Regions from separate parts of the Priestia sp. YIM B13489 genome, predicted to be linked through region 1. Evidence: riboswitches for the same ligand, from Rfam matches in the RefSeq annotation. Region 1 holds a riboswitch; each other region holds the start of a gene.
What was found. A riboswitch is a leader RNA that binds a small molecule or an ion and turns the genes downstream of it on or off. The one in region 1 is predicted to bind lysine.
Positions count from the first base shown of each region.

Region 2: another riboswitch for lysine. It lies ahead of dapA (4-hydroxy-tetrahydrodipicolinate synthase); the one in region 1 lies ahead of lysA (diaminopimelate decarboxylase).
Region 3: another riboswitch for lysine. It lies ahead of ACFX4W_RS07815 (aspartate kinase); the one in region 1 lies ahead of lysA (diaminopimelate decarboxylase).
Region 4: another riboswitch for lysine. It lies ahead of ACFX4W_RS26150 (amino acid permease); the one in region 1 lies ahead of lysA (diaminopimelate decarboxylase).

Region 1 is NZ_JBHZOQ010000053.1:1,272,657-1,274,863, forward strand. It holds gene ACFX4W_RS12375 (dicarboxylate/amino acid:cation symporter) at 1-102, opposite strand, end outside; gene lysA (diaminopimelate decarboxylase) at 155-1,483, opposite strand; lysine riboswitch at 1,629-1,811, opposite strand; gene ACFX4W_RS12385 (CBO0543 family protein) at 1,878-2,207, opposite strand, start outside.
Region 2 is NZ_JBHZOQ010000053.1:1,484,692-1,486,898, reverse strand. It holds gene ACFX4W_RS13420 (DMT family transporter) at 1-84, shown strand, start outside; gene dapA (4-hydroxy-tetrahydrodipicolinate synthase) at 347-1,234, opposite strand; lysine riboswitch at 1,362-1,540, opposite strand; gene ACFX4W_RS13410 (hypothetical protein) at 1,799-2,056, opposite strand; gene ACFX4W_RS13405 (hypothetical protein) at 2,118-2,207, opposite strand, start outside.
Region 3 is NZ_JBHZOQ010000053.1:357,305-359,511, forward strand. It holds gene ACFX4W_RS07815 (aspartate kinase) at 1-736, opposite strand, end outside; lysine riboswitch at 878-1,055, opposite strand; gene uvrC (excinuclease ABC subunit UvrC) at 1,121-2,207, opposite strand, start outside.
Region 4 is NZ_JBHZOQ010000053.1:3,933,393-3,935,599, reverse strand. It holds gene ACFX4W_RS26150 (amino acid permease) at 1-1,178, opposite strand, end outside; lysine riboswitch at 1,281-1,465, opposite strand; TPP riboswitch at 1,640-1,740, shown strand; gene thiT (energy-coupled thiamine transporter ThiT) at 1,773-2,207, shown strand, end outside.

The DNA of each region.
Region 1 (2,207 bases):
TGCCACATCCGGCCCGATAGCATATCCTGCTATCCCGCCAATTAAAATAGCGAGAAGCAGAATAAGCGATGATCTGTACGTTTTAAATACACTTAAAACCATAGTTAGATTTCCTCCAAACAACAATAGCTTCTTTACTACGCAAGAACAGCTATTATTTGCTCATTGCATACGTAGTAACGACTGGCTTTACATCTTTACGCACCAAATCTTCGTATGTTTCTCGCTCTACAGCAAGACGAGCTTCTCCATTTTTTACAAATACAACAGCAGGGCGCGGAATACGGTTGTAATTGCTAGCCATTGAATAGTTGTAGGCACCTGTAGAGGACACTGCTAATAAATCTCCTTGATTAACGCGCGGTAAATCAATATCCCAAATAAGCATATCTCCTGATTCACAGCATTTACCCGCAATTGATACTGTTTCATCTTTTTTATCCGTCACTCTATTAGCCAAGACAGCTTCATGTTTTGCATCGTAAAGAGCAGGACGGATATTATCAGTCATACCGCCGTCAATTCCTACGTATTTTCGTACACCTGGAATCTCCTTCGTTGATCCAATTGTATAAAGCGTTGTACCTGCTTCTCCTACGATGCTTCTTCCAGGCTCAATCCAGACTTCTGGAAGGGTATAATTCTGTTCAGTTAACGTGCGGCTTAGCTTTTCTGTCAGTGCATCTACATAATACTCAACTGGAAGAGGAGAGTCGCTTTCGGTATAACGAATACCAAAACCACCACCTACGTTTAAAACTTTTACTTCAAATTCCATTTTATCACGAATGCTGACTAAGAAATCAGTTAAAATATCAATGGCGCGAGAAAAACCATCTACTTCAAAAATTTGCGAACCAATATGACAATGAATGCCTAAAAGATCGTAGTAAGGCTTTTCTAACGCAGAACTTACCGCTTTCATGGCTTGGTCATTGGAAAGACCAAATCCAAACTTGGAGTCTTCCTGTCCGGTCATAATATATTCATGTGTATGGGCTTCAATTCCTGGAGTAACACGCAGAAGAATAGATGCTTTCTGTTTGCGCTCAGCTGCTAAGGCATGCAAAACTTCAAGTTCGGTAAAGTTATCAACAACAAAACAGCCAATATTCGCATCAAGAGCCATTTCCATTTCTTCAATCGTTTTATTATTGCCGTGAAAATGAATGCGTTCAGCTGGATATCCAGCTTCAAGCGCTGTAAATAATTCGCCTCCTGAGACCACATCTAGTGACATATCAAGCTTCGTTAAAAGGCTAGCCATTTCCATACAAAGAAATGCTTTCCCTGCATAGGCGATTTGATATGAAAATCCGCTTCTTCGAAAGGCTGAATGGAAGGCCTTGCATTTCGTTTCAATTAATTCTTGATCGTAGATGTATAGGGGAGTGCCGTATTGTTTTTTCAGTTCGACCGTATCGCACTGCCCAATTTCTAAATGATTGCTGCTGTTAATTTTACTCGTTCCATGTAAGTACATAATCCGTATCCCTCCATTTAAATCATTCAACTATAACTTTGAACTTTGATGGTCAGTAGAAAAACACAAAAAAGACCCGTGAAGTGATGTTCACGCGTCTTGGTTTCATAATAATAAAGTATTATTACATTCTAGGCATCAACATCTCTTCAATAGCTCTCCACAAACCAAATGGTTTGTGACAGCTCAGCATTTATTCAATACTGAACCAGTATATGAACACAATGGATGTTTATATACTTCGGCACGAAATCCCTTTTACTTATCTTCACAGACTCCATTAGTCTCCAATAAGTGACTCTTGATTTCATGCACCTCTATTCTCAGAGAGGAAAATTATATTTAAATGTAATTCCTATTATATTTCCTTTTCCTCCGTCTAGTCAATGAAAAGTTAAGGCATAGGAATATCAAAAAAAATAAATAAGAAAGCTATGAAGCTTCCAGATAGAATCCAAGCGACCAGTGCTGTCTTCTGATGAATGACTAAAAGTGAGAACGTGGCAATGTTGAAGAGAAAAGAACACAGCAGCGACCATCCATAATGATGAGTGATACTGTGATTAACATAAGCAATGAACTCAATCACAGTAAATAAAAGCGCCCACAAAAGAATCCACCACAGCCTGCCGCTTACATGCAGCGGCAGCCTTCCTAAAAAAACCGGTATAACAAACGGATAAATAATTAAAGTTATTCCAAGGGAAACCATTAGGTGATCGGG
Region 2 (2,207 bases), 210 kb from region 1:
ATTATCTTTAAAGAAAGACTTAAAAAATATCAATTAATAGGAATTATTCTTACTTTATGCGGAATCGTGTTGACTAAGATATAAGTTTTTGCACCAATACCGACAGAAGAACGAACATATAGTGAAATAGGTCTCCCTCTGTATGGCAACTGAAGATGTATATAGTATACATACATAGAAAAAACAGAAAAACTCCCCCAATGCGTTAAGGGAGTTTTTCTATTTTTAGGAGTTAGCTAAAGGATGATTCATCCATCTTGAGCTTTGTGCACCAATCTTGCCTTAATGCATCGATTGAATCGGTCGTTTTAGCTATGCTCTCTCTTCTAATCTGTTTTTATTTATTTCAACAGGTAACGTTAATGCCGCTAGTTTGCAGAACTTCTTCTAGCGCACTTTGCTCTTTATTGCTTAAAGGAACCATTGGCAAACGAACACCGCCAACTTGTATTCCATTTAGATTTAATGCAGCTTTTACTGGTGAAGGACTTGGCGCAATAAATAATGCTCTCATAATTGGAAGCAGATTGCGATGTGTAGCAGCAGCTTTTTGGACATCGCCATTTTTGAAGGCATTAATCATTTCTTGCATATCATTGCCAATGATATGGGAAGCAACTGAAATAACTCCTGCCCCGCCAATTGCTAATACTGGTATTGTTAACCCATCATCGCCGCTGTATAGTGTAAAGTCGCTAGGTGTTTTGCTAATAATCTCTGCCATGGCATCCAAGTTGCCACTTGCTTCCTTAATTGATACAACATTAGGAATCTCTGATAGACGAACAATTGTTTCAACAGAAATGTTAACTACGCTTCGCCCTGGGATATTGTAAAGCATAACTGGTAAAGAGGTTGACTGGGCAATCGTTTTAAAGTGCTGGTACAAGCCTTCTTGAGACGGCTTATTATAGTATGGAGCAACGAGCATAATACCATCGACTCCTGTTTCCTCTGCAAGTTTCGTTAAGCTAATCGAAGCTTGCGTGTTGTTTGAGCCAGTTCCAGCGATGACGTGGACTCTTCCCCCAGCAGCTTCTACCACACATTGGAATAATTTAATTTTTTCTTCTGTGGTTAATGTTGGAGACTCTCCAGTTGTACCAGCTACAACTAAGCTATCTGTGCCATTTGTAATTAAATGCTCAACTAACATTTTCGTCGCGTTAAAATCAATTTCGCCATTCTGATCAAACGGGGTAACCATTGCTGTTAATACTTGGCCAAAATTCATAACTACACACCCTTTATAAATTTTTAAAAATTAGAGGGGCTAGGGCCATTCATAAGAAACGCAAAAAAGCAGCAACGAGGGATTCGTTGCTGCAGTAGAAACAATATTTATCAAAAATAGTTTCCGTGCGTAAGATAGCCCTCCATACAGTTTCCCATATGACAGTTCTGTATTTATTCAACAGCAGAACCAGCTTCAAGAACATGAGATTCTTTCGGCTTCGGCAAATACCCCTTTCCACAATTGTCATTGGATCTCATTCTCCTCAAATTGTATACTTATGATCTTTGCGCCTCTATCCTCACTTCAAAAAATATTGAAATAAGAAAATATTTAATTGAATTTAATATAACAGTAAATTTCCTTTCACGCAAGAATCATTTAAGTATAATTTTATGGAAACCTTGTAATTAAGTCCTTACACTTATTTTTGAGAGAATGACTCCGGGTTATTGACTCAAACCCACAATCTCAGTATCACTCATATTACTATTTCACCTTTCTTTTTGCTATTCACCACATGTTTTAACTTACATATTATGCACATCATAAAAAGCCACCCGCTTAGAGTGACTTAGCATTAGGTTTATTCTTTACTTCATCAGGTACGTAATCTAAAAGTACGGATATTATTGTATTAAAATGCCATGGAGTAAGATTGTTGCCAGCACTTTCTTTTAACTCAGTTCTTAGCTTTTCACCCCATATAGGATATTTATTGTTGCTTTTTGCTTCCTCTAACATATAATCGACTACATTTAGTACTTTATAATATTCATTTTCTTTTGCGCTAATATAATAATCCCTTTGTTTATAGTTCATATCTCCAATCCCCTTTTGGTTATTTATGAACAATAAATTTTTTCATAAGATAGCATCAAATTTAGACTATATCTCTTATTTCCTTATAACATCTACATTGATTTAAATAGTTTATAATATCTTGGTTATTTACTTCTTTGATATTATCTCC
Region 3 (2,207 bases), 920 kb from region 1:
TTGAAACTTCCTCCTCAACAATCGTTCCATTCTCGTTTTCTAAGCTTGAACGCACTTCTAGCGGTACCTGATAATTTTTTGCAAACTCAACAGCGCGCGGATGCAGCACCCCTGCTCCCAAATTAGCTAATTCTAACATTTCGTCATATGAAATAGAGTGAAGCTTACGAGCATCTTCTACATAGCGCGGATCTGTCGTAAACACTCCTGTTACATCTGTATAAATATCACATTTTGCAGCTTTTAATGCTGCGGCAAGAGCTACTGCCGTCGTGTCAGAGCCGCCTCGACCTAATGTTGTAATGCTACCATCTCCTGAACAGCCTTGGAATCCAGCTACTACTACGATTCGGCCTCTATCTAATTGGCTTTGAATACGAGTCGTGTCAATGTGCTGGATTCGTGCATTGCTGTGAACTGCTTCCGTCTGGATACCAGCTTGCCAACCTGTTAGCGAAGTTGCTTCATACCCTTTATATTGAAGGGCCATTGTTAACAGGGAAATCGTTACTTGTTCTCCAGTTGTAAGAAGCATATCCATTTCGCGTTTGCTTGGACTGTCCGTAATATCACTTGCTAATTTCACCAGTGCATCTGTAGTTTTGCCCATTGCCGATACAACAACAACTACTTGGTTACCGCGCTCTGCTTCTTGAATAACACGGTTTGCTACATGTTGGATACGTTCAACAGAACCAACAGATGTTCCACCAAATTTTTGAACGATTAATGCCATAATTTTGTTCATTCCTTTTCAATAAATTTGCATATGCAGGATGATGAGAAGCTAAATTTTTTTACTCAGACAATAAAAAAAGCAATGAGATGAGCTCTCATTGCTTAACGAACGAAAATTATAAAACATAACCGTCCACTGCCGTGAGATAGCTCTCCAAGAATCTACATCTTGACAATCCTACGTTTATTCAACGCAGAACCAGCAATCATTACTATGAGGTAATGTTCACTTCGGCAAATTTCCCTTTCCGCATCATTCATAAGAGCTCATACCCTTCCTGATACGTACTGATTAAATTTGCACCTCTATCTTCACTTCATTTGATGAAGTGTCGTATGAAATTAGTTAATAGCTTATCAAATATTTTCTATTATTTCAAGACTATTTTTGCAATGTTTCATAAATTTTTTCAGCGATGTTTTGAGGAACACCTGAATTTCGAATATCATCAACCGTTGCTTCTTTCAATTTTTTCACCGAACCAAAATACTTTAACAAAGCTTTTTTACGCTTTTCGCCCACTCCCGGAATATCGTCCAGAACAGACTGAAAAGCGGACTTAGAGCGCACTTGACGGTGGAAGGTAATCGCAAAGCGGTGAACTTCATCTTGAATTCGCTGAAGCAAATAAAATTCTTGACTATTGCGTTCGAGCGGTATGATTTGAGGAGGCTCACCAATCATCAGGTTGGAGGTTCTGTGCTTATCATCTTTGACAAGACCTGCTGTAGGCACTAAAAGTCCCAATTCATTTTCGAGAACGTCCTGTACTGCAGCTAAATGCCCTTTGCCTCCATCTACAACAATTAAATCTGGAAGCGGAAGACCCTCTTTTAACGCTCTGGAATACCGTCTGCGAACGACTTCTCTCATGGAACTGTAATCATCTGGTCCCTTTACGGTCTTAATTTTATATTTGCGATATTCTTTCTTTTCCGGTTTCCCATCAACAAAAACAATCATCGCAGAAACGGGATCTGTCCCTTGAATATTTGAATTATCAAATGCTTCAATCCGATAAGGAGCGGCAATTCCAAGCTCTTCTCCTAACCGTTCAACTGCGCCAACCGTGCGCTCTTCATCTCGTTCAATTAAATAGAATCTTTCACCGAGCGCAATTTTTGCATTTTTACACGCAAGTTCTACTAATTCTTTCTTTTTGCCTCGCTTTGGATGCTGAACCTCTGCTTCTACTAATTTCTCAGCCAACTCTGCATCAATCGTTGCTGGAACCATTACTTCTTTTGGCTTAATATTTTTGGCATAAAACTGACCGATAAAAGTTAAGAAATCTTCTTCTGGCTCTTTATAAAAAGGAAACATAGAAACTTCTCGCTCAATTAACTTCCCTTGGCGAATAAAGAAAACTTGAACACACATCCAGCCTTTATCATAAGAATAGCCAAACACATCTCGATTGACAAAATCATTAAACGTTACTTTTTGCTTTTCCATTGTCGCTTCGATA
Region 4 (2,207 bases), 2.7 Mb from region 1:
TGGGCAACAAATGCTCTTCTAAAACGATAGTGGCTGATGGCAATTCCTAACCAAGCAATAAAACCAGACATACCAGAAGCGTTAAGTAACCACGTGTATACCGCACCGTCTCCAAAAAATGAAGCACCAAATGCAAGTGTACCGACAAGTGCCGTTGCGATTAAAGCATTCACTGGAACGCCTCGTTTATTCACTTTTGCTAAGAACCTTGGTGCTTTTCCATCTTTCGCTAAGTTCCACAGCATACGCGTAGAAGCATACATACCTGAGTTACCAGCAGATAAAACGGCTGTTAAAATAACGGCATTGATAGCTGATGCTGCAAACGCCAGACCTGCTCGTTCGAATATTAAAGTAAATGGACTTACTCGCACATCATCACTTGCTAATGAATCGGCTGTGTATGGAATAAGCATCCCGATAACAAAAATAGCTAAAATATAAAATAACAAGATGCGCCAGAAGACTTGTTTAACTGCGCGAGGAACCGTTTTTTCCGGATCTTCACTTTCTCCAGCTGCGACTCCAAGCAACTCTGTTCCTTGAAATGAAAAACCAGCAGCCATAAAAATACCTAAGACAGTAAAGAATCCACCGTGAATGGGTCCATCACCAAGCGTGAAGTTTTTAAACCCTGGTGCTTCATTGTTAAAGATACCAAAAATCATCATAATGCCAATAACTAAAAAGATGATAACCGTTACTACTTTAATTAACGAAAACCAAAATTCAGATTCACCAAATCCTCTTACAGAAAGGTAGTTAAGCCCAAACATAATTAATAAAAACAGGGCACTCCATAAAATAGAAGAAGAGTTTGGGAACCAAAATTTCATAATAAGGGCTCCAGCAGATAATTCAGCTGCAATCGTAATAGCCCAGTTATACCAATAGTTCCAGCCGAGAGCGAAACCAAAGGATGGATCTACAAACCGAGACGCATACGTACTAAATGAACCGGCTTCAGGCATATAAGCTGCGAGCTCCGCTAGGCTGGTCATCAAAAAGTAAACCATGACACCAATGATAGCGTAAGCTAAAAGCGCTCCCCCAGGTCCTGCTGTGTGAATTGCTCCACCACTTGCTAGGAATAAGCCGGTTCCGATGGCTCCTCCTAATGAAATCATCGTTAAGTGGCGAGATTTCAACCCACGTTTTAATTCTTGCTGCTCTTGCATAGATAAATACTCCTTTCGAATGTACGGAAAGAGACGGGATAACATAAAAAAAGCCCGCAGTATATGTGCGCGCTTTTAAATCTGAAAACCGCGTCAACCTTCCGTGAAGATAGCTCTTCACATCACTCGCATGATGTGACAGTTCTGTTCCTGTTCGGAGACAGCCCCAGCTTAAATCAACCGAGAAGTGATCTAAACTTCGGCAATTTTTCCTTTCAAGCAACATCCTCAATGTTCTCTGCATTTCCGTTGCTTTACTATTAAAAACTGCGACCTCTACCTCATCGATTAGGATGAGGGTTTTTTATATTCATTTGACATAAAAGAAGTATACCAAATACTAAAACGATTGTCATTATAAAAAATAGATTCAGAAAATAGAAACATCTTTGAAATCTCTCGAATCTATTTTGCTACATATGGTATAATGAATGTTGTCATAATACTACATAAATATCCGAACGTACCACAGGGGGAGCCGCCGTGCTGAGAGTGAACAAATTGTTCAGACCCTTCGAACCTGTTAGTTAACGCTAGCGTAGGAATGTGGGAATAGTAGCATATATTTGCTTACTCCTGTGTAAACCGTTTGATATGAATGATTCAAAAACAGGAGTGAGAAACGTGAATAAAGCATTACCTTTACAGGCTAAAATTGAAATAGCTATTTTTGCAGCATTAGCACTTCTACTTGATCTTTTGCCTTCCATTAAGATTGCAACGGCTGTGAGTATTTCGTTCTCCATGGTGCCCATTTTTATTATGTGCTTTCGCTGGGGAGTAAAAGGCGGGGCTCTATCTGGTCTATTATGGGGGCTGTTGCAGTTGGCAACAGGAACGGCTTATATTTTAACAGCGCTACAAACGTTTATTGAATATATTGTGGCTTTTGCTTTTATAGGTTTTGGAGGTATTTTTTCGCAATCTATTAAAACAAATTTAGCTAACAATAACAGATCAAAAGCTTTTGTTTTGATTGTTTTATCCCTTGTTATCGGCAGCTTCGCACGGTATTTCTGGCACTTTATT